3 linked regions of the Halorhodospira halophila SL1 genome follow. The protein of the gene in region 1 interacts with the protein of each later gene in a pairwise test. Links are inferred from orthologs where the notes say so. Each region holds a gene or a part of one and is shown in the gene's direction. Other genes may lie near its edges. The genes, in order: aceE, nth and groL.

Evidence for each region.
Region 2: the proteins of aceE (region 1) and nth interact in binary tests that used the Escherichia coli proteins (3 or more experiments, as listed by UniProt). The link is inferred for Halorhodospira halophila SL1 from one-to-one orthologs.
Region 3: the proteins of aceE (region 1) and groL interact in binary tests that used the Escherichia coli proteins (3 or more experiments, as listed by UniProt). The link is inferred for Halorhodospira halophila SL1 from one-to-one orthologs.

Annotation. Positions count from the first base shown.
Region 1 is NC_008789.1:1,116,080-1,122,644, reverse strand. Bases 1,397-4,583 are described here. They hold aceE (pyruvate dehydrogenase (acetyl-transferring), homodimeric type), read left to right. Parts: upstream 1,397-1,707; coding sequence 1,708-4,383; downstream 4,384-4,583. Other genes in these bases: aceF (dihydrolipoyllysine-residue acetyltransferase), read left to right, coding at 4,386-4,583; HHAL_RS05300 (DUF502 domain-containing protein), read left to right, coding at 1,397-1,570. Outside these bases: fba (class II fructose-bisphosphate aldolase), read left to right, coding at 1-859; more of HHAL_RS05300, read left to right, coding at 929-1,396; more of aceF, read left to right, coding at 4,584-5,756; lpdA (dihydrolipoyl dehydrogenase), read left to right, coding at 5,857-6,565. UniProt on the Escherichia coli protein: Component of the pyruvate dehydrogenase (PDH) complex, that catalyzes the overall conversion of pyruvate to acetyl-CoA and CO(2).
Region 2 is NC_008789.1:806,892-813,269, forward strand. Bases 1,723-4,722 are described here. They hold nth (endonuclease III), read left to right. Parts: upstream 1,723-2,901; coding sequence 2,902-3,543; downstream 3,544-4,722. Other genes in these bases: HHAL_RS03715 (RnfABCDGE type electron transport complex subunit G), read left to right, coding at 1,723-2,271; HHAL_RS03720 (electron transport complex subunit E), read left to right, coding at 2,268-2,912; HHAL_RS03730 (argininosuccinate synthase), read right to left, coding at 3,637-4,722. In the rest of the region: electron transport complex subunit RsxC, read left to right, coding at 1-626; HHAL_RS03710 (RnfABCDGE type electron transport complex subunit D), read left to right, coding at 629-1,600; more of HHAL_RS03715, read left to right, coding at 1,597-1,722; more of HHAL_RS03730, read right to left, coding at 4,723-4,848; argF (ornithine carbamoyltransferase), read right to left, coding at 4,879-5,781; HHAL_RS03740 (aspartate aminotransferase family protein), read right to left, coding at 5,811-6,378. UniProt on the Escherichia coli protein: DNA repair enzyme that has both DNA N-glycosylase activity and AP-lyase activity. The DNA N-glycosylase activity releases various damaged pyrimidines from DNA by cleaving the N-glycosidic bond, leaving an AP (apurinic/apyrimidinic) site.
Region 3 is NC_008789.1:2,564,111-2,570,461, forward strand. The notes cover bases 1,348-4,320. They hold groL (chaperonin GroEL), read left to right. Parts: upstream 1,348-1,994; coding sequence 1,995-3,647; downstream 3,648-4,320. Other genes in these bases: cutA (divalent-cation tolerance protein CutA), read right to left, coding at 1,348-1,401; groES (co-chaperone GroES), read left to right, coding at 1,629-1,919; HHAL_RS13370 (hypothetical protein), read left to right, coding at 3,767-4,320. In the rest of the region: protein-disulfide reductase DsbD, read right to left, coding at 1-1,066; more of cutA, read right to left, coding at 1,081-1,347; more of HHAL_RS13370, read left to right, coding at 4,321-4,441; HHAL_RS11825 (lysophospholipid acyltransferase family protein), read left to right, coding at 4,365-5,423; folK (2-amino-4-hydroxy-6-hydroxymethyldihydropteridine diphosphokinase), read right to left, coding at 5,420-5,908; folB (dihydroneopterin aldolase), read right to left, coding at 5,905-6,261.

The DNA of each region.
Region 1 (6,565 bases):
CGTGGAGTCCTACCCGGACGTGCCGCTGGTGGTCCACCTCGACCACGGTGCCAATCCCGGTGCCTGCATGCGCGCCATCCAGTCCGGGTTCACCTCGGTGATGATGGACGGCTCCCTGAAGGAAGACGGCAAGACCCCGGCCGACTACGACTACAACGCCAGCGTGACCCGGCGCGCCGCCGAGATGGCCCACGCCGGCGGTGTCTCCGTCGAGGGCGAGATCGGTGTGCTCGGCTCCCTAGAGACGGGTGAGGCCGGCAAGGAGGACGGCGTCGGCGCTGAGGGCAAGATGGACAAGGACAAGCTCCTCACCGATCCCGAGGAGGCGGCCCAGTTCGTCCGCGATACCCACGTCGACGCCCTCGCCATCGCCTGCGGCACCAGCCACGGTGCCTACAAGTTCACCCGCCCGCCGACGGGCGACATCCTGGCCATCAGCCGGATCAAGGAGATCCACCAGCGTCTGCCGGACACCCACCTGGTGATGCACGGCAGCTCCCAGGTGCCGCAGGAGTGGCTGGAGCTGATCAACCGCTTCGGCGGCGAGATCCCCGAGACCTACGGCGTGCCGGTCGAGGAGGTCCAGGAGGGCATCCGCAACGGCGTGCGTAAGGTCAACATCGACACGGACCTGCGCCTGGCCTCCACCGGTGCGGTGCGCAAGCACCTGGCCGAGAACCCGTCGAACTTCGACCCGCGTAAGTTCCTGAAGGCCTCCACCGAGGCCATGAAGGAGATCTGCAAGGCCCGCTACGAGGCCTTCGGTTCGGCGGGCATGGCCTCCAAGATCAAGCCGATCGCGCTGGAGACCATGGTCGAGCGCTACGAGTCCGGCGAGCTCGCCCCCAAGGTGAGCTGAGCCCGGAGCGGTCCCCAGTGCCTGGCCGGGGCGCCCTCGCGCCCCGGCGGGTGGGCGGGGAGGATCATCATGCGCAGGATTGGCGGGATATTCCTCAAGGGGCTGCTGGCCGTCCTGCCGGCAGTCGTCACCCTTTATCTTCTCTACTGGCTGATCATCACCGCCGAGCGGGCGCTCGGCAGCATCGTCCAGCTTGTCATCCCCGAGACCTGGTACCACCCCGGCCTGGGTGTCGCCCTGGCGGTGGCCGGCATCTTCGCCATCGGCGTGCTGCTCAATTTCTATCTCCTGCGCCGCCTGTGGGAGTGGTTCGAACAGATCCTCCTGCAGCTCCCGGTGGTCAAGACCATCTACGGCGCCGTGCAGGATCTCACCGGGTTCGTCTCCCGTGCCGAAGAGTTGGGTGACCAGGTGGTCACGGTGCCGCTGCCCGGCAGCGACTACCGGGTCCTCGGCGTGGTCACCCGCAGACAGTGGGAAGGCGTGGCCGAGGGGCTGGGCGACGAGCACACCATCGCCGTTTACACCCCGATGAGCTATCAGGTGGGTGGCTACACGCTGCTGGCGCCGGCCTCCGTGGTCGAGCCGGTGGACATGAGTGTCGAGGACGCCATGCGGTTTGCGGTGACCGCGGGCATGTCGACCCGCAAGAGCGCCTCCCTCGACGAACTGCTCGAGGACTCGGCACACGACCCGGGCAGGGAGGGGTAGGGCATAGGCGATAAGAACAACAATGCTCGCCCGTCTGCGGGGAATGCCCGGGGGCCCACAAGGCCGCCGGGTGCGGCCTGGCCACCCGCCGTGTCGCGCCCCGTGGGCCCCGGCGACTCTTAACCAGGAGGTAGACCATGCAATCGATACCCGAGTTGCGCGACGATCCGGATCCGGAGGAGATCCAGGAGTGGCTCGACGCCCTGGATGCGGTGATCGAACACGAGGGCCCCGAGCGGGCACAGCAGATCCTGGAGCACCTGGTCAGCAAGGGCCGCCGACGCTTGGGGCACCTACCATTCAAGGCCACGACCGGCTACATCAACACCATCCCCCGCCACCTGGAGGTCCGTCCGCCGGAGTACACCGATCACCACCTGGAGTGGCGCATCCGGGCGCTGGTGCGCTGGAACGCCATCGCCATGGTGGTCGCCGCTAACCGTGAGCACGACGGCATCGGTGGGCACATCGCCAGCTACGCCTCGGCCTGCACGCTCTACGAGGTCGGCTTCAACCACTTCTGGCGGGCCCCCAACGAGGAGCAGGACGGCGATCTGGTCTTCTTCCAGGGCCACTCGGCACCGGGCATCTACGCCCGCGCCTACCTCGAAGGCCGGCTCAGCGCCGAGCAACTGGCGGGCTTCCGCCAGGATGTCGACGGCGACGGTGTCAGCTCCTACCCGCACCCGTGGCTGATGCCCGACTTCTGGCAGTTCCCCACCGTCTCCATGGGCCTCGGCCCCATCCAGGCGGTGCAGCAGGCGCGCATGATGAAGTACCTCCACCACCGCGGGATTGAGGACACCAGCGGTCGGAAGGTCTGGTGCTTCATGGGTGATGGCGAGATGGACGAGCCGGAGTCCATGGGCTCCATCGGCCTCGCCGCCCGCGAGCAGCTCGACAACCTGATCTTCGTGGTCAACTGCAACCTGCAGCGTCTCGACGGTCCGGTACGTGGCAACGGCAAGATCATCCAGGAACTCGAGGGCGAGTTCCGCGGCGCCGGCTGGAACGTCATCAAGGTGATCTGGGGCTCGCGCTGGGACCCACTGCTGGAGCTCGACCACGAGGGGCTCCTGCAGCAGCGCATGGAGGAGGCCGTCGACGGCGAGTACCAGGCCTTCAAGGCGCGCGGCGGCGATTACACGCGCAAGCACTTCTTCGCCAAGGATCCAGAGCTGGAGAAGATGGTCGCCGGCATGTCGGACTACGACATCTACCGGCTCAACCGCGGTGGCCACGACCCGCACAAGGTCTACGCCGCCTACCACGCCGCGGTGAACCACACCGGGCAGCCCACCGTGATCCTGGCCAAGACGGTCAAGGGCTACGGCATGGGCGAGGCCGGCGAGGGGCAGAACATCACCCACCAGCAGAAGAAGATGGGCGAGAACGCCCTGCGCCGGTTCCGGGATCACTACGAGATCCCCATCCCCGACGAGCAGCTCAAGGAGACGCCCTTCTACAAGCCCGACGACGACGCCCCGGAGATGCGCTATCTCCACGAGCGTCGCCAGGCCCTGGGCGGCTATATGCCGGTGCGCTACGAACGGGCCCCGGCGCTCGAGGTGCCGGAGCTCTCCGCCTTCGACGCCCTGCTCAAAGACAGCGGCGAGCGGGAACTCTCCACCACCATGGCCTTCGTGCGCGCCCTGACGGTACTCACCCGCGACAAACAGGTCGGCCAGCGGGTGGTGCCCATCATCCCCGACGAGGCGCGCACCTTCGGCATGGAGGGGCTGTTCCGTCAGCTCGGCATCTACTCCAACGTCGGCCAGCTCTACGAGCCCGAAGACGCCGACCAGCTGATGTCCTACCGCGAGGCGCAGACCGGGCAGATCCTCGAGGAAGGCCTCGACGAGGCCGGGGCCATGTCCTCGTGGATGGCCGCGGCCACGTCCTACGCCAACCACGGCGTCAACATGATCCCCTTCTACATCTTCTACTCCATGTTCGGCTTCCAGCGCGTGGGGGATCTGTGCTGGGCGGCTGGGGATATCCAGGCCCGCGGCTTCCTCATCGGCGGCACCGCTGGCAGGACCACCCTCAACGGCGAGGGGCTGCAGCACCAGGACGGCCACAGCCACGTCCTCGCCTCGACCATCCCCAACTGCGTCTCCTACGACCCGGCCTTCGACTACGAGCTGGCGGTGATCGTCCAAGACGGGCTGCGGCGGATGTACGCCGAGCAGGAGAACTGCTTCTACTACCTGACCGTCTACAACGAGAACCACACCCACCCGGCGATGCCGGAGGGGGCCGAGGAGGGGATCCGCCGCGGCATGTACCTCTTCCGGGCCGGGCCCGAGAAGAAGGGGCCGCGGGTGCAGCTGATGGGCTCGGGCAGCATCTTCCGCGAGGTGTTGGCGGCGGCGGATCTGCTCGCCAACGACTTCGGCGTCCACGCCGACATCTGGAGCTGCCCCTCGTTCACCGAGTTGGCCCGCGACGGGATGGTCTGCGCCCGGGCCAATCGGCTCCACCCGGAGGCGGAGCGCCGCCAGTCCTACCTGCAGGCGTGCCTGGAGAGGTACAGCGGTCCGGCGGTCGCCGCCACGGACTACATGCGCGCCTACCCCGATCAGATCCGCCCCTACATCGGGCGCAAGTTCTGGTCCCTGGGGACCGACGGTTTTGGCCGCTCGGATACCCGGGAGAAGCTCCGGCGCTTCTTTGAGGTGGACCGCCACCACATCGCCGCAGCGGCCCTCTACGCCCTCGCCGATGAGGGCACCATCGAGGCCGCGAAGGTCAGCGAGGCCATCGGCAAGTACCAGCTGGCGGCGGATGCCCCGAACCCGTGGGAGGTGTGACCGTGGCGGAACAGGAGCTCAAGGTACCGGATATCGGCGGCTTCGAGGAGGTGGAGGTCATCGAGGTCCTGGTTGCGCCCGGCGACCGGATCGAGGCCGAGCAGTCGCTGATCACACTGGAGTCCGACAAGGCGAGCATGGAGGTGCCGGCCGAGGTCGGGGGCGAGATCCGAGCGGTGCATGTGGCCGTGGGGGATACCGTCTCCGAGGGGAGTGTCGTTGCCACCGTTGATCCTGTCGCCGAGCCGGCGGAACCGGCGACGCAGGCCGAGGCCCCGGCCGCCGCGGGTGGCCCGGCGGAGGAAACGGCCCCGTCGGCCGATGGCGGCGCGCCAGCGACCGCGGCCCCCGCCGCCGCGGCGCAACCGGCTGCCTCCGCGGGCAGTGGCGGGGGCGCTGCAGCCGGAGGTGTCGACGAGTCGCCGGCGATCGACCGCGACGGCCATCGCGCCGCCCACGCCAGCCCCTCGGTACGCCGCTACGCCCGCGAGCTCGGGGTCGATCTCTCCCGCGTGCAGGGCAGCGGGCGTAAGGGGCGCATCCGCCGTGAGGACGTGGAGGCCTACGTCAAGCAGGTGATGCAGGGCCAGGAGGCGCCGCCGGCTGGCGCCGCCGGTGCCCCCGCTGCCGAAGGGGCCGGCATCCCGCCGATCCCGGAGCAGGACTTCAGCCGCTTCGGCGAGGTGGAGCGCGTGCCGCTCACCCGTATCCAGCGCCTCTCGGGGCCGCACCTGCACCGGAGCTGGCTGAATGTCCCGCACGTGACCCAGTTCGACGAGGCCGATATCACCGAGATGGAGGCGTTCCGCCAATCTCTCAAGAAGGAGGCCGAGGCGCGGGGGGTGAAGCTGACCCCGCTGGCCTTCCTGGTCCGGGCGGCGGCCGCCGCCCTGGCGGAGTATCCGCGTTTTAACGCCAGCCTTTCGGCGGACGGGCAGGAGCTGATCCTCAAGCACTACTGCCACATCGGCGTCGCCGTCGACACCCCGGAGGGGCTGGTGGTGCCGGTGCTGCGTGACGCCGACCAGAAAGGCGTCCTGCAGATCGCCGAGGACCTCGGCACCCTCTCGGCCAAGGCCCGGGACGGCAAGCTCGGTCCGGCGGACATGCAGGGCGGCTGCTTCTCCATCTCGAGCCTCGGTGGTATCGGCGGTACCGCGTTCACGCCCATTGTCAACGCTCCGGAAGTGGCCATCCTCGGTGTCTCCCGGTCGCAGACCCGGCCGGTGTGGGATGGGCAGACCTTCCAGCCGCGGCTGATGCTCCCGCTGTCGCTCTCCTACGACCACCGGGTCATCGATGGCGCCATGGCTGCCCGCTTCACCAACTACCTGAGCCAGGTCCTCGGCGACCTGCGCCGGCTGGTGTTGTAGGCAGGCAATCGCTCAGGGGGCGCGGGGGCCGGTGGTCGCCCCCGCGCAAACCACGGCCGGCGCCCTGCGCCGGCGGTCTCGGTAAGGATTGGAGCACGGCATGGCTGAGCAACAGGTCAAGGTACCGGATATCGGCGGCTTCGAGGCCGTAGAGGTTATCGAGGTGCTGGTCGGCCCCGGGGATCGGATCGAGTCCGAACAGTCGCTGATCACGCTGGAGTCCGACAAGGCGAGCATGGAGGTGCCGGCCTCCGCCGCCGGCGTGGTCCGCGAGGTCCATGTGGCGGTGGGCGACACCGTCTCCGAAGGGGCGCCCATCCTGACCCTCGAGGCGGAGGCGGAGGCGGACGCGGCAGGTGGCAACGAGGAGCGCGCGGCGCCCCCGGGCGAGTCGGCCGAGGCGCCGTCGCCGGGTCCGGTCGAGCCGACCGCGCCAGCCCCGGCGGCGGCAGCTGCTGGCGCGCCGCAGGACCCGGACTGCGACGTGGTGGTCCTGGGGGCGGGGCCGGGCGGCTACAGTGCCGCCTTTCGGGCCGCCGATCTGGGCCTGAAGGTGGTGCTGGTGGATCGCTACCCGGTCCTCGGCGGCGTCTGCCTCAACGTCGGGTGTATCCCCTCCAAGGCGCTGCTCCACGCCGCCAAGGTGGTGGACGAGGCCGATCAATTCGCTGCCCACGGGATCGCCTTCGGCAAGCCGAAGATCGATCTGGAGCAGCTCAACGACTGGAAGCGCGGCATCATCAAGCAGCTGACCCAGGGGCTGGCGGGGATCGCCAAGCAGCGCAAGGTCGAGGTGGTCACCGGCGAAG
Region 2 (6,378 bases), 310 kb from region 1 along the record:
CGGTGGAGCGGCTGGTCACGGTCACCGGCGGCGGTATCGCCGAGCCGGGCAACTACTGGGTGCGGGTCGGCACCCCGCTGAACGCCCTGATCGGCCAGGCCGGCACGCCCGGCTGCCGGACCATCGTCGGCGGCGGCATCATGGGCACCCCGGTCACCGACCGGCAGGTGCCGCTGACCCACGGCATGAACGGGATCGTGGTCGAGTCCGCCGACGAGGCGCCGCTGTTCGAGCAGCCGTGCATCAGCTGCGGGCGCTGCGCCGAGGTCTGCCCCGAGGGCCTGCAGCCGTTCGAGATGGCCCGGCGCATCCGCGCCGGCGTCGATGTCGGCGAGGCCGCCGAGCACATCGACCTCGACCCGATGCGCTGCACCGGCTGCTCGAGCTGCGAACTGGTCTGCCCCAGCTCCATTCCCCTGGCCGGCATCACCGGCCACGCCCGGGACGCCGCCCGCGCCCGCCTGCGTGAGCGCGAGCAGGCCGAGCGGGCCCGGCAACGCCACGAGGCCCGGCAGGCCCGCGAGGCGCGCCGCCAGCGCGAGAAGGAAGAGGCACGCCGGCGCAAGCGCGAGGCCATGGCCGCCCAGGCCGAACAGAACCGCCCGAGCGAGACCACGGAGGGTTGAGCTTGGCGGCACCCACAACGCCCAGGATCATGGGATGGGTCCTGCTCGCCCTCCTGCCGGGGGCGGGCGTGCTGGTGTGGCTCTTCGGCGTCGGCGTGCTCCTGAACATCACTGCCGCGCTGACCGCCGGCGTCGCCGCCGAGGCCGCGGCGCTGCGCCTGCGCGGCCGCCCGGTGGCCCCGGCCCTGACCGACGGCAGCACGCCCCTGGCGGCCCTGATCATCGGCATCGCCCTGCCGCCCCTGCTGCCCTTCTGGATCCCCGCCCTGGCCGGCGCCCTGGCCGTGCTGCTGGGCAAGCAGGTCTACGGCGGGCTGGGGCAGAACATCTTCAATCCGGCCATGGTCGGCTACCTGGCGGTGGTCCTCGCCTTCCCCCAGGCGGTGAGCCTGTGGCCGGCCCCGGAGACCGGCGTGGGGGCCGCGGTACCCGCCACCGAGGCCCTGCACTACTTCCTCACCGGCGCCCTGCCGCCCATTGCCGACGCCATGACCCACGCCACGCCGCTGGACCGGCTGGCCACCGAGGGCTTCGCCGCCCTGCCCGGCGATGGCGGCCTGTGGGGGCAGACCCAGGCCGCCGGCGCCTGGCTGTGGCTCGGCGCCGCCTTGCTGCTCGGCGGCGCCGGCCTGCTGGCCCTGCGCATCGTCGACTGGCGCCTGCCGGTCGGGGTGCTGGTCGGCACCGCCGCCACCGCGGCGCTGCTGCAGCTCGGTGACGGCGCCCCGGTCCTCTTTCACCTGCTCTCCGGGGCAACCCTGCTGGTGGCCTTCTTCATCGCCACGGACCCGGTCAGCGCCCCGCGGGAGCCCACGGCGCGGCTGATCTACGCCGCACTGATCGGCGTGGTGGCGCTGGTCATCCGCGAACTCGGCGGCCACCCGGACGGCTTCGCCTTCGCCGTGCTGATGCTCAACGCCACCGCGCCGCTGCTCGACTACGTGGTACGCCGCAGCGCCGGGGAGGCCGCATGACCCTACCGGTGAGCCTGCGCGCCGGGGGCATCCTCGCCCTGTTCGTGGGCGTCGGGCTGGCCGCCGTGGCCCTGGTCCACGAGCAGACCCGGGAGCGGATCGCCACCGCCGAACGGCAGGTGGTCCTTGATCGTCTGGCCGCCGTCCTGCCCGAGGGCCACGACAACGCCCCCGAGGACCAGGTCTACCAGCGCCCCACCCCACTGGATCACGACACCCCGTTGCGCATCTACCCGGCCTACGCCGGCGACGAGTACCTGGGCGCGGCGGTGGAGGTGGAGACCCCGGAGGGCTACGCCGGCACCATCCGCCTGCTCGTCGGCCTCGACGCCGACGGCCGGGTCCTGGGCGTGCGCACCGTGGCCCACCGCGAGACGCCGGGGCTGGGCGACGCCATCGAGACCGCACGCAGCGACTGGATGTACGGCTTCGACGACCGGACCCTGGGCGACCCGCCGGAGGACGACTGGCGCGTGCGCCAGGACGGCGGGCAGTTCGACGGCATCACCGGGGCGACCATCACCGCCCGGGCGGTGGTCGACGCCGTGCGCGAGGTGCTGATCGACTACACCGCCGAGCCGGAGGCCTACCGCGGTGTCGACCAGGCCGAGGACGGCACCGCCGTCGACCCCGAGGCCGACGGCCACAGTGACGAGGGCCCCACCGGATGAGCGAGACCCCCACCCCACGCAGCATCTTCCGCGACGGCCTGTGGGGCAACAACGCCGCCCTGGTCCAGCTGCTCGGCCTTTGCCCACTGCTGGCGGTAACCACCACCGCCGTGGCCGGGCTCGGCCTGGGCATCGCCACCCTGCTGGTGGTCACCGCCTCCAGCGTGGTGGTCTCGCTGATCCGCAACCTCGTCCCCCAGGACGTGCGCATCCCGGTCTTTATCCTGGTCATCGCCGCCTTCGTCACCATCGTCGAGCTGGTGGTGGCGGCGTGGCTCCACGACCTCTACCGCACCCTGGGCCTGTTCCTGCCCCTGATCGTCACCAACTGCGCCATCCTCGCCCGGGCCGAGGCGTTCGCCTCGCGCCAGCCGGTGGGCCCGGCGGCGCTGGACGGCATCGCCACCGGCACCGGCTTCGCCGCCGTGCTCATCGTCCTCGGCGCCCTGCGCGAGCTCATCGGCCGCGGCACCCTGCTCGACGGCGCCGAACAGCTCTTCGGTCCGATCGCCGCGAACTGGACGCTCGAGCTGGTCGACGGCGACGTCTTCCTGCTGGCCATCCTGCCGCCGGGGGCGTTCATCGGCCTGGCCCTGCTGCTGGCGATCAAGAACCGCATCGACGACCGCCATGGACGCTGAGCAGCGCCACGAGCTCTACCGGCGGCTGAGAGAGGCGCTGCCCGAGCCGGAGACCGAGCTCCTCTACGAGACCCCCTACGAGCTGCTGGTGGCGGTCTCGCTCTCGGCGCAGAGCACCGATGAGAGCGTCAACCGCGCCACCCGGCAGCTCTTCCCGGTGGCCAACACCCCCGAGGCGATGCTCGCCCTCGGCGAGGCCGGCCTCAAGCCGTACATCCAGCACATCGGGCTCTACAACAACAAGGCGCGCAACATCATCGCCGCCAGCCAGCAGCTCATCGAGCACCACGACGGCCAGGTGCCCCGCGACCGCCCGGCCCTGGAGGCCCTGCCCGGGGTCGGGCGCAAGACGGCCAACGTCATCCTCAACGTCGCCTTCGGCGAGCCGACCATCGCCGTGGATACGCACATCTTCCGCGTCGCCAACCGCACCGGGCTGGCCCCGGGGAAGAACGTCCGCGAGGTGGAGGCGGGGCTGGAGGCGGTGACGCCGGAGCCGTTCCGACTCCACGCCCACCACTGGCTGATCCTGCACGGGCGCTACACCTGCACCGCCCGCCGCCCGCGCTGCGGGGCGTGCGTGATCGCTGATCTGTGCGCCTTCCCGGAGAAAGACCCGGAACGGACCTAAGAGGTGGGGGCACCGGCCACGGCGCCATGAGGGGGCGCAGCCCACCGGCACCGCTACCGACGGGGCGCCGGCAGCGGTGCCTCCGCGCCGGGGTCAGCCGCGGCGCTTGGCGCCGAGGCGCAGCCGCAGGGCGTTGAGGCGGATGAAGCCCTCGGCGTCCTTCTGGTCGTAGGCGCCGGCGTCGTCCTCGAAGGTGGCCACCGAGGCGTCGAAGAGGCTCTTCGGCGACTGGCGGCCGACGACGATGACGTTGCCCTTGTAGAGCTTCAGGCGCACGGTGCCCTCGACGTCCTGCTGGGTCTGGTCGATCATCGCCTGCAGCGCCTCGCGCTCCGGGGCGAACCAGTAGCCGTTGTAGACCAGCTCGGCGTAGCGCGGCATCAGCTCGTCCTTCAGGTGCGCCGCATCGCGATCCAGGGTGATCGACTCCATGGCACGGTGGGCGCGCAGCAGGATGGTGCCGCCGGGGGTCTCGTAGCAGCCGCGGGACTTCATGCCCACGTAGCGGTTCTCGACGATGTCGATCCGGCCGATGCCGTGGCGCGCCCCCAGGTCGTTGAGCCGGCCGAGCAGCGCCGCCGGCGAGAGCCGCTCGCCGTCGATGGCCACCGGATCGCCACCGGCGAAGGCGATGTCGATGTACTGCGGCTCGTCCGGCGCCGCCTCCGGCGCGTTGGTCCACAGCCACATCGCCTCCTCGGCCTCGGTCCAGGTGTCCTCCAGGACCCCGCCCTCGTAGGAGATGTGCAGCAGGTTGGCGTCCATGGAGTACGGCGCGCCGCCCTCCTCGCGCTTGCCCTCGATGTCGATGCCGTGGCGCTCGGCGTACTGCAGGAGCCGCTCGCGGGAGTTGAGGTCCCACTCCCGCCACGGGGCGATGACCTTGATCCCCGGCTCGAGGCCGTAGTAGCCGAGCTCGAAGCGGACCTGATCATTGCCCTTGCCGGTGGCGCCGTGGGCGACGGCGTCGGCGCCGGTCTCGCGGGCGATCTCCACCTGCCGCTTGGCGATCAGCGGCCGGGCGATGGAGGTGCCGAGCAGGTACTCGCCCTCGTAGACGGCGTTGGCGCGGAACATCGGGAAGACGAAGTCGCGGGCGAACTCCTCGCGCAGATCATCGACGTAGATCTCGCGGATCCCGAACGCCTCCGCCTTGCGCCGGGCGGGCTCCAGCTCCTCGCCCTGGCCCAGATCGGCGGTGAATGTCACCACCTCGCAGCCGTAGGTCTCCTCGAGCCACTTGAGGATCACGGAGGTGTCGAGACCGCCGGAGTAGGCGAGTACGACCTTCTTGACGTCCGACATGGGGAGCTCCTCGGTATTCAGGTTCAGGGGTCAGTATCCCAGCATCAGGAATTCAAGCAGCGCCTTCTGGGCGTGCAGGCGATTCTCCGCCTCGTCCCAGACGACGCTCTGCGGTCCTTCGAGCACCGCGGCCTCCACCTCCTCGCCCCGGTGGGCCGGCAGGCAGTGCATGAACAGCGCCTGCTCGCCGGCACACTCCATCAGCGACTCGGTCACGCAGAAGCCGCGGAAGGCCTCCTCGCGGGCCGCCTGCTCGCTCTCCTGGCCCATGCTCGCCCAGACGTCGGTGGTGACCAGGTCGGCGCCCTCGGCGGCGGCGTAGGCGTCGTCGAAGACCTGGACGCGGTCACCGCCCAGCGCCAGGATGTCCGCCTCCGGGCGGTACCCCGGCGGCGCGGCGATGTGCAGGTCGAAGCCGAGCAGGCCAGCGGCCTCGATCCAGCTATGGCACATGTTGTTGCCGTCGCCGATCCACGCCACGCGCCGGTCGGTGATCGGCCCGCGGTGCTCGGTGAAGGTCTGCAGATCGGCCAGCAGCTGGCACGGGTGGCACAGGTCCGAGAGGCCGTTGATCACCGGCGCCGCCGAGTGGCCGGCGAAGCGCTCCAGCATATCGTGGCCGAAGGTGCGGATCATCACCGCATCGACCATGCGCGAGACCACCCGGGCGGTGTCCTCCACCGGCTCGCCGCGCCCAAGCTGGGTATCCCGCGGCGAGAGGAACAGGGCGTGGCCCCCGAGCTGCGCCATGCCGGCCTCGAAGGAGACCCGGGTGCGGGTGGAGGATTTCTCGAAGACCATCCCCAGCACCCGGCCCTGCAGGGGCTGGTGCAGATGCCCGGCACGGTGCATGTCGCGCAGCTCCGTGGCCCGGCGCAGCAGCTGGTGGATCTCGTCGACGGAGCAGTCACGCAGGGTGAGGAAGTGGCGCATCCAGGACGCCCTCCTTGGTTCGGTTCAGGTCAGGCGCCGGCCAGGTGGCGGCGCACTAGGTCGACGACGCCGTCGGCGAGCTGGCGGATCTCATCATCGTCCAGGGTCAGCGGCGGGACCAGCCGGACCACGCGGCCGGCGGTCACGTTGATCAGCAGTCCGGCCTCCAGGGCCTGGCGCGGCAGGGCGCTGGCCTCCACGGCGAGCTCGACGCCGACCATCAGCCCGCGGCCGCGGATCTCCCGCACCCCGTCGACACCGGCCAGCCCCTCGGCCAGGCGGGCACGCAGCGCCTCGCCGGCTCGGGCGGCGGCCGCCGGCAGGTCCTCGCCCTCGAGGGTGTCGAGCACCGCCAGCGCCGCCCGGGCGGCCAGCGGATTGCCGCCGTAGGTCGTGCCGTGGCTGCCGGGGCCAAGGATCTCGGCGTGCTCGGCGGCGGCCAGGCAGGCGCCGATGGGCAGACCGTTGCCCAGGGCCTTGGCCAGCACCAGGACGTCCGGGCGGATGCCGGCCTGCTCGAAGGCGAACAGCGTGCCGGTCCGCCCCATGCCGGTCTGCACCTCGTCGAGCATCAGCAGCCAGCCGCGCTCGTCGCAG
Region 3 (6,351 bases), 1.4 Mb from region 1 along the record:
GGGCCATGATGTAGAGCGCGCCGGCGCCCAGCACCACCTCACCGGTGTTGCCGATGAATGCCAGGGCGGCCACCAGCGCCGGCCCCGAGCAGGCACCGACGATCAGCGTGGAGAGCACACCCATGGCTGCCACGCCCGCCACCTGCCCGCCGGGCAGACGGCTGGAGGCGGCCTGCAGCCGCCCCTGGACCGACGCCGGCATCTGCAGGTTGTAGAGGCCGAACATCGCCAGCGCCAGGGCGACGAACAGGGCACTGAAGGCCACGGTAACCACCGGCCCCTGCAGATCGGCCTGGATGGCCCGCCCGGAGAGTCCGGCCAATGCACCGGCCAGGGCGTAGGTGATCGCCATGCCCTGGACATAGACGAAGGACAGCCAGAGCGCTCGACCGGTACCCGGCCGCCCGCCGCCCGGCTGGCTACCGACGATCAGCCCCGAGAGGATGGGGATCATCGGGTAGATGCAGGCGGTGAAGGCCAGCAACAGCCCGGCGGCAAAGAAACCGCCGAGGATGGCCCACAGATTCCCCCCACCGAGCAGCGCCTCCAGCTCGCCCATGGGGCCCTGGCCGCCGCCCCCGGCGGCACCGGCACCGCCGGAGCCATCGCTGTACTGTACCGCGCCGGAGGCGATCTCGGCTTCCAGACTGCTCGGCGGATAGCAGAGGGATTCGGGCTCGTTGCAGCCCTGGAACTCGGCGTAGAGCTGCGCCCCCTCGCCGACCGGTTCGGCGGTCTGCAGGTGCACCTGCAGCGTACCCCGGTAGATGACCACATCCCCGAAGAACTCATCGGAGAAGGCCTCGCCACTGGGGTAGGAGACCTCGATGATCTCGTTGTCGCCGTCGCGCAGCTCGAAGTCGAAGGCGTGGCGATAGAGGTAGTGGTCCTCGGCCACATCCCAGCGAGCGACCAGGCGATCCTCGCCCACCTGCTCGACGGTGAACGGGAAGATCTCCTGTTGATCCACCATTCCCTGTGCCGGGGTGGCCGCCACCAGCAGACCCAACGCCAGCCACAGCGCGGCGACCAGGCCACCTCGGTCGAATCGCATCCTGCCCGTCATCGAGTCATGCCCTCCTACCGGGTTTCTTCACGTATCCAGTCCAGGAACCCTGACAGGCCCTTTTCGATGCCGACCGCGATCACCTCCGGAAGTTCATAGGGATGCCGCTCCACAAGCAGCCCCTCCAATCGGGTGTAGGCAAAATCCGACGTCTTGATCACCAAGAGGCACTCCGTCTCGGCCTGCGCCTCCCCCTCCCAGTAGAAGACCGAGGTCACCCCCGGGACGATGTTGACGCAGGCGGCGAGCCGGGCCTCCACCACCTCGCCGGCCAGCCGGCGGGCGGTCTCCCCGTCGGGGCAGGTGCACAGGACGACCAGCTCCTTACTCGACATCGCTGAACCTCCTTGGGTGGCTTGCAGGGGTTGAATTCTACCACCGCCGTCCTCATCCACTTAGAACCGGCAGGGAACGTCACCCGGGCGGGTGCCGGAAGCCCTTGACGGGTTGCAACCGAACGATATGATTAGCACTCACGATAAGCGAGTGCTAACAAGCCGCCGAAGCCGCGGCGTACCAGACACTAGAGTCCACGACCAAGAGATAGAGGGAGAGAGGACCGATGAGCATCCGTCCCCTGCACGACCGAGTGGTCATCCAGCGCCTCGAGGAAGAGCGCACTTCCCCGGGCGGCATCGTCATCCCGGATACCGCGGCCGAGAAGCCGATGAAGGGTAAGGTCATCGCCGTGGGCCACGGCAAGACCCTCGACAACGGCGAGCGCCGCCCGGTGGAGGTCAATGTCGGCGACCAGGTCCTGTTCGGCAAGTACGCCGGCACCGAGGTCAAGATCGATGGCCAGGATTACCTGGTGATGCGCGAAGACGACATCATGGCCGTCTTCGAGGGCTAACGCAGCGCCAGCGTTTAGCGCGCAGCGACCCACCAACCCGAGACCCGAACACCGAATCGAGCAGAGGAGCCAACCATGGCTGCGAAGGAAATCCGTTTCTCCGATGATGCGCGCCAGCGCATGATGAGCGGCGTCAACCAGCTGGCGAACGCCGTCAAGGTCACCCTGGGCCCGCGCGGCCGCAACGCCGTGCTCGAGAAGAGCTTCGGCGCCCCCACCGTCACCAAGGACGGCGTCTCCGTCGCCAAGGAGATCGAGCTCGAAGATCACTTCGAGAACATGGGCGCCCAGATGCTCAAGGAGGTCTCCTCGCAGACCTCGGACGTCGCCGGTGACGGCACCACCACCGCCACCGTCCTGGCCCAGGCCATCCTGCGCGAGGGCATGAAGTCCCTGGCCGCGGGCATGAGCCCCATGGAGCTCAAGAAGGGCATCGAGAAGGCCACCGAGGCCGCCTCCAACTACCTGTCCGATGAGCTCTCCAAGCCCTGCGAGGACGACAACTCCATCGCCCAGGTGGGCACCATCTCCGCCAACTCCGACGAGGCCGTGGGCCGGATCATCGCCGACGCCATGGGCAAGGTCGGCAAGGAAGGTGTGATCACCGTCGAGGAGGGCTCCGGCCTGGATAACGAGCTGGATGTCGTCGAGGGCATGCAGTTCGACCGCGGTTACCTCTCCCCCTACTTCGTCACCGATCAGCAGACGATGAAGGCGGAGCTCGAGGACGCCGCGATCCTCCTCCACGACAAGAAGATCTCCAACATCCGCGATCTGCTGCCGCTGCTTGAGGGCGTGGCCAAGCAGAACCGCCCGCTGCTGATCATCGCCGAGGAGGTCGAGGGCGAGGCCCTGGCTACGCTGGTGGTCAACAACCTGCGCGGCATCGTCAAGGTCGCCGCGGTCAAGGCGCCGGGCTTCGGTGACCGCCGCAAGGCCATGCTCCAGGACATCGCCATCCTCACCGGCGGCACGGTCATCTCCGACGAGGTCGGCATGACCCTCGAGAACGCCACCGTGGACGACCTGGGCACCGCCAAGAAGGTGCAGATCTCCAAGGAGGAGACCACCATCGTCGGCGGCGCCGGCCGTCACGACGACATCATGGCCCGCGTCGAGCAGATCCGCGCCCAAATGGAGGAGTCCACCTCCGACTACGACAAGGAGAAGCTCCAGGAGCGCGTGGCCAAGCTCGTCGGCGGCGTGGCCGTGATCAAGGTCGGCGCGGCCACCGAGGTCGAGATGAAGGAGAAGAAGGCCCGCGTCGAGGACGCCCTGCACGCCACCCGCGCTGCGGTGGAAGAGGGCATCGTTCCCGGCGGTGGCACGGCCTTGATCCGCGCCCTGGCCGCCCTCGAGGGCCTGAGCGGCGCCAACGAGGAGCAGACCCAGGGCATCGCACTGGTCCGCCGTGCCATGGAAGAGCCGCTGCGCCAGCTGGTCCTCAACGCCGGCGAAGACGCCTCCGTGGTGGTCAACAAGGTCCGTGAGGGCACCGGCAACCACGGCTACAACGTGGCCACCGGCGAGTACGGCGACCTGGTACAGGCCGGCGTCCTCGACCCGACCAAGGTCACCCGCTCGGCCCTGCAGAACGCTGCCTCCGTGGCCGCGCTGATGCTGACCACCGAGGCCATGGTCGCCGACCTGCCGAAGAAGGACGACGAAGGCGGTGGCGGCGACATGGGTGGCATGGGCGGCATGGGGGGCATGGGCGGCATGATGTAAGCCGTCCGGTTCCCCGGCGCCCTGACGCCGTTAAGACCCCTGCTGGGCACGCCCCAGCGGGGGTCTTTGTTTTTGTACAATACGAGCAATCGGCACAGGCTCACCACGGGGCAACAGTGATGATGACCACTCAAAAGGCCGCAAGACGTATCCTGGGTACTAGCGCGGAGCTCTGGGTCAACCCCCAACGCATCTCGCAGCACCGGGGGAGCAAACACCCCTATACCGCGGTCATCCGTGCTCGGTACAACACCAAGCTACGTCGGCCGATCACATGGCTCAGCCGGAAATGGCACCCGTTCTTCCTGAAGCATTCCTGGTTACCAGAAGGCACCCCCATTGAGGCGGAGCCCAAGTACCGACGTATCGCGGACTTGATCGAGAAAAAAAGCAATTACCGCGAGAGCGAGTGGTACGTGAAGTTGCGCGAGGAGGTACGAACTCGGGGATCGGCGCGTTACAAATTCCGAAGGATGCGAACCGAGGCGTGCGTAGATGCGTTTTTCCAAGAGCATGTGCTGCCCTTGATCATGACCATGGAGCGGGATGGTTATCAGGCTAATCCCAGGGACGAGCATGGGACTGTCCTCGTCGGTGAAGATGGCTGCCTCTACAAGACTGGCGGCGGCAGTCACCGTTTCTACGTTGCTCGCCTGGTTGGGGTGAACCGTCTACCAGTGGCCGTCATTGGCGTTCACGAGGAGTGGGCCCGCGCGCATGGAATTGCTTGCGAACGCAGTGGGTTACAACAATTGCCCCCATTACTTCGCAACCTTGAGCAAAGATACGCATAGGATAGGTAGAGTGACCCCCACAAAGCCCCAGCAACCCCAGAAGAAAAAGAAGAAAAAAGCCTCATCCAACCCTCGACACCCACGCTACTGGCCGACTTGGGTGGGACTTGGCGTGATGCGGCTGCTTGCCCTTCTCCCGATTCCGTTGATTGGGCGCATCGGTGACGGGCTCGGAATGTTGCTGTGGGTTGCCGTCCCGCCGCGACGGCATATCGTCCGCACGAATCTTGGGCTCGCCTTCCCGGATCGTTCGCTCGCCGAGCGAAGGCGGCTCGAGCGGGCCCACTTCCGCTCCGCAGCACGGGGCATGCTTGAGGGGGCTCTGGCCTGGTGGGCATCCATCGAGCGCCTTGCCCCCTACTACACCATTGAGGGCCTGGAAAACATCGAAGTCGCCCGGCGGGCCGGACGAGGCGTGATCCTGCTGATGCCGCACTACACCACCATGGAGATGTGCGGAAAGATCATCGGTCACCACGTCCCGGATTTCCACCCCGTCTACAAACCCACCAAGGACCCTGCCTTCAACACCGCGATGGTGCGCATCCGGAGCACCGGGGTCGCGGGGCTGCTGGTCAACGACGACATGCGGGGGATCCTGCGCGTTCTGCGTAACGGTCAGGTGATCTGGTACGCACCCGACCAGGACTTCGGACGCCGTGGCTGCGTCTTTGCGCCCTTTATGGGCGTAGCCACCAGCACCCTGACGACGACCGCGCGCCTGGCTCAGCGCTCAGGCGCTCCGCTCGTGCCGCTGCACTGTGAACGCTTGCCCGGGAACCGCTGGCACGTGCGTGCCGACACCCCACTGGAAGGGTTTCCGAGCGGCGATGACGAAAAAGATGCAACCCGCATCAACTCGGTCATCGAGGCCCAGGTCCGGCAGGCGCCGGAGCAGTACCTGTGGCTGCACCGCCGCTTCAAGACGCGCCCCGACCCCGACGCCCCCAACCCCTACACCCGGCCAGGGCGCAGGCGCTAGTCGGCCAGGGGCACGGAACGGCGGATGGAGGGGTGGCCGGTAAAGCCGGCCCACAGGTCGCGGAAGCACTCGCCGTTGAGCGGGTGGCGGGCCTCGGGGGCCAGTTCGGCCAGCGGTCGGAGGACGAAGTCGAACTGGAGGATCTCGCCCCGGGGCAGGGTGACCGGATCGCCGTCGATGACCGCATCCCCCCAGAGCAGCAGGTCCAGATCGAGGGTCCGCGCCGAGAACTTCCCGCCGGCACGGTGCCGGCCGTGGGCGTCTTCCAGCTCGCGCAGGGTGTCGAGGACGTCCTCCAGCGACTCCTCGGCCCGGAAGCTAGCCACCAGGTTGTAGAAGTCCTCGCCCTCGAAGCCCACCGCCGCCGTCTCGTAGACGGTGGAGAAGACCATGTCCGGCCAGCGCACGCGCAGTTCCGCCATGGCCGAACGGATGTTGCGGTCGCGATCGATGTTGCTGCCGATGCTCAGATACGCCTGTCTCAACGCCGCTCGCCTCGCTCGATGGTCACGCCTACGTCGTCCGCGCCGCGCAGCGCGCCGGGCTTGCTCACCGAGAGCCGCAGCCACGCCACGCCGAACTCGTCGCGAACGATCTTCGCCACTTCCTCGGCCAGCGTCTCCACGAGCAGGAACTCACTCTCCCCGACGAACCCGATGATCCGCTTGCCGATGGCCTTGTAATCGAGGGCGTCGTCGATGGAGTCGGTAGCCGCAGCCCGAGCGACGTCGGCGGACATCTCCAGGTCAATACGCACCCGCTGGCGGATGCGCCGTTCCCACTCGAAGATGCCGATGACGGTCTCGACCTGCAGGCCGCGAATGAAGACGGTATCCATGGGCGCACAGTCTCCGGTTGCAGATGGCAACTTGCAAGCCGCGTCAGCACCCCCGCCCCGGCCACGACACTCAACAGCGGCTAGAAGCAA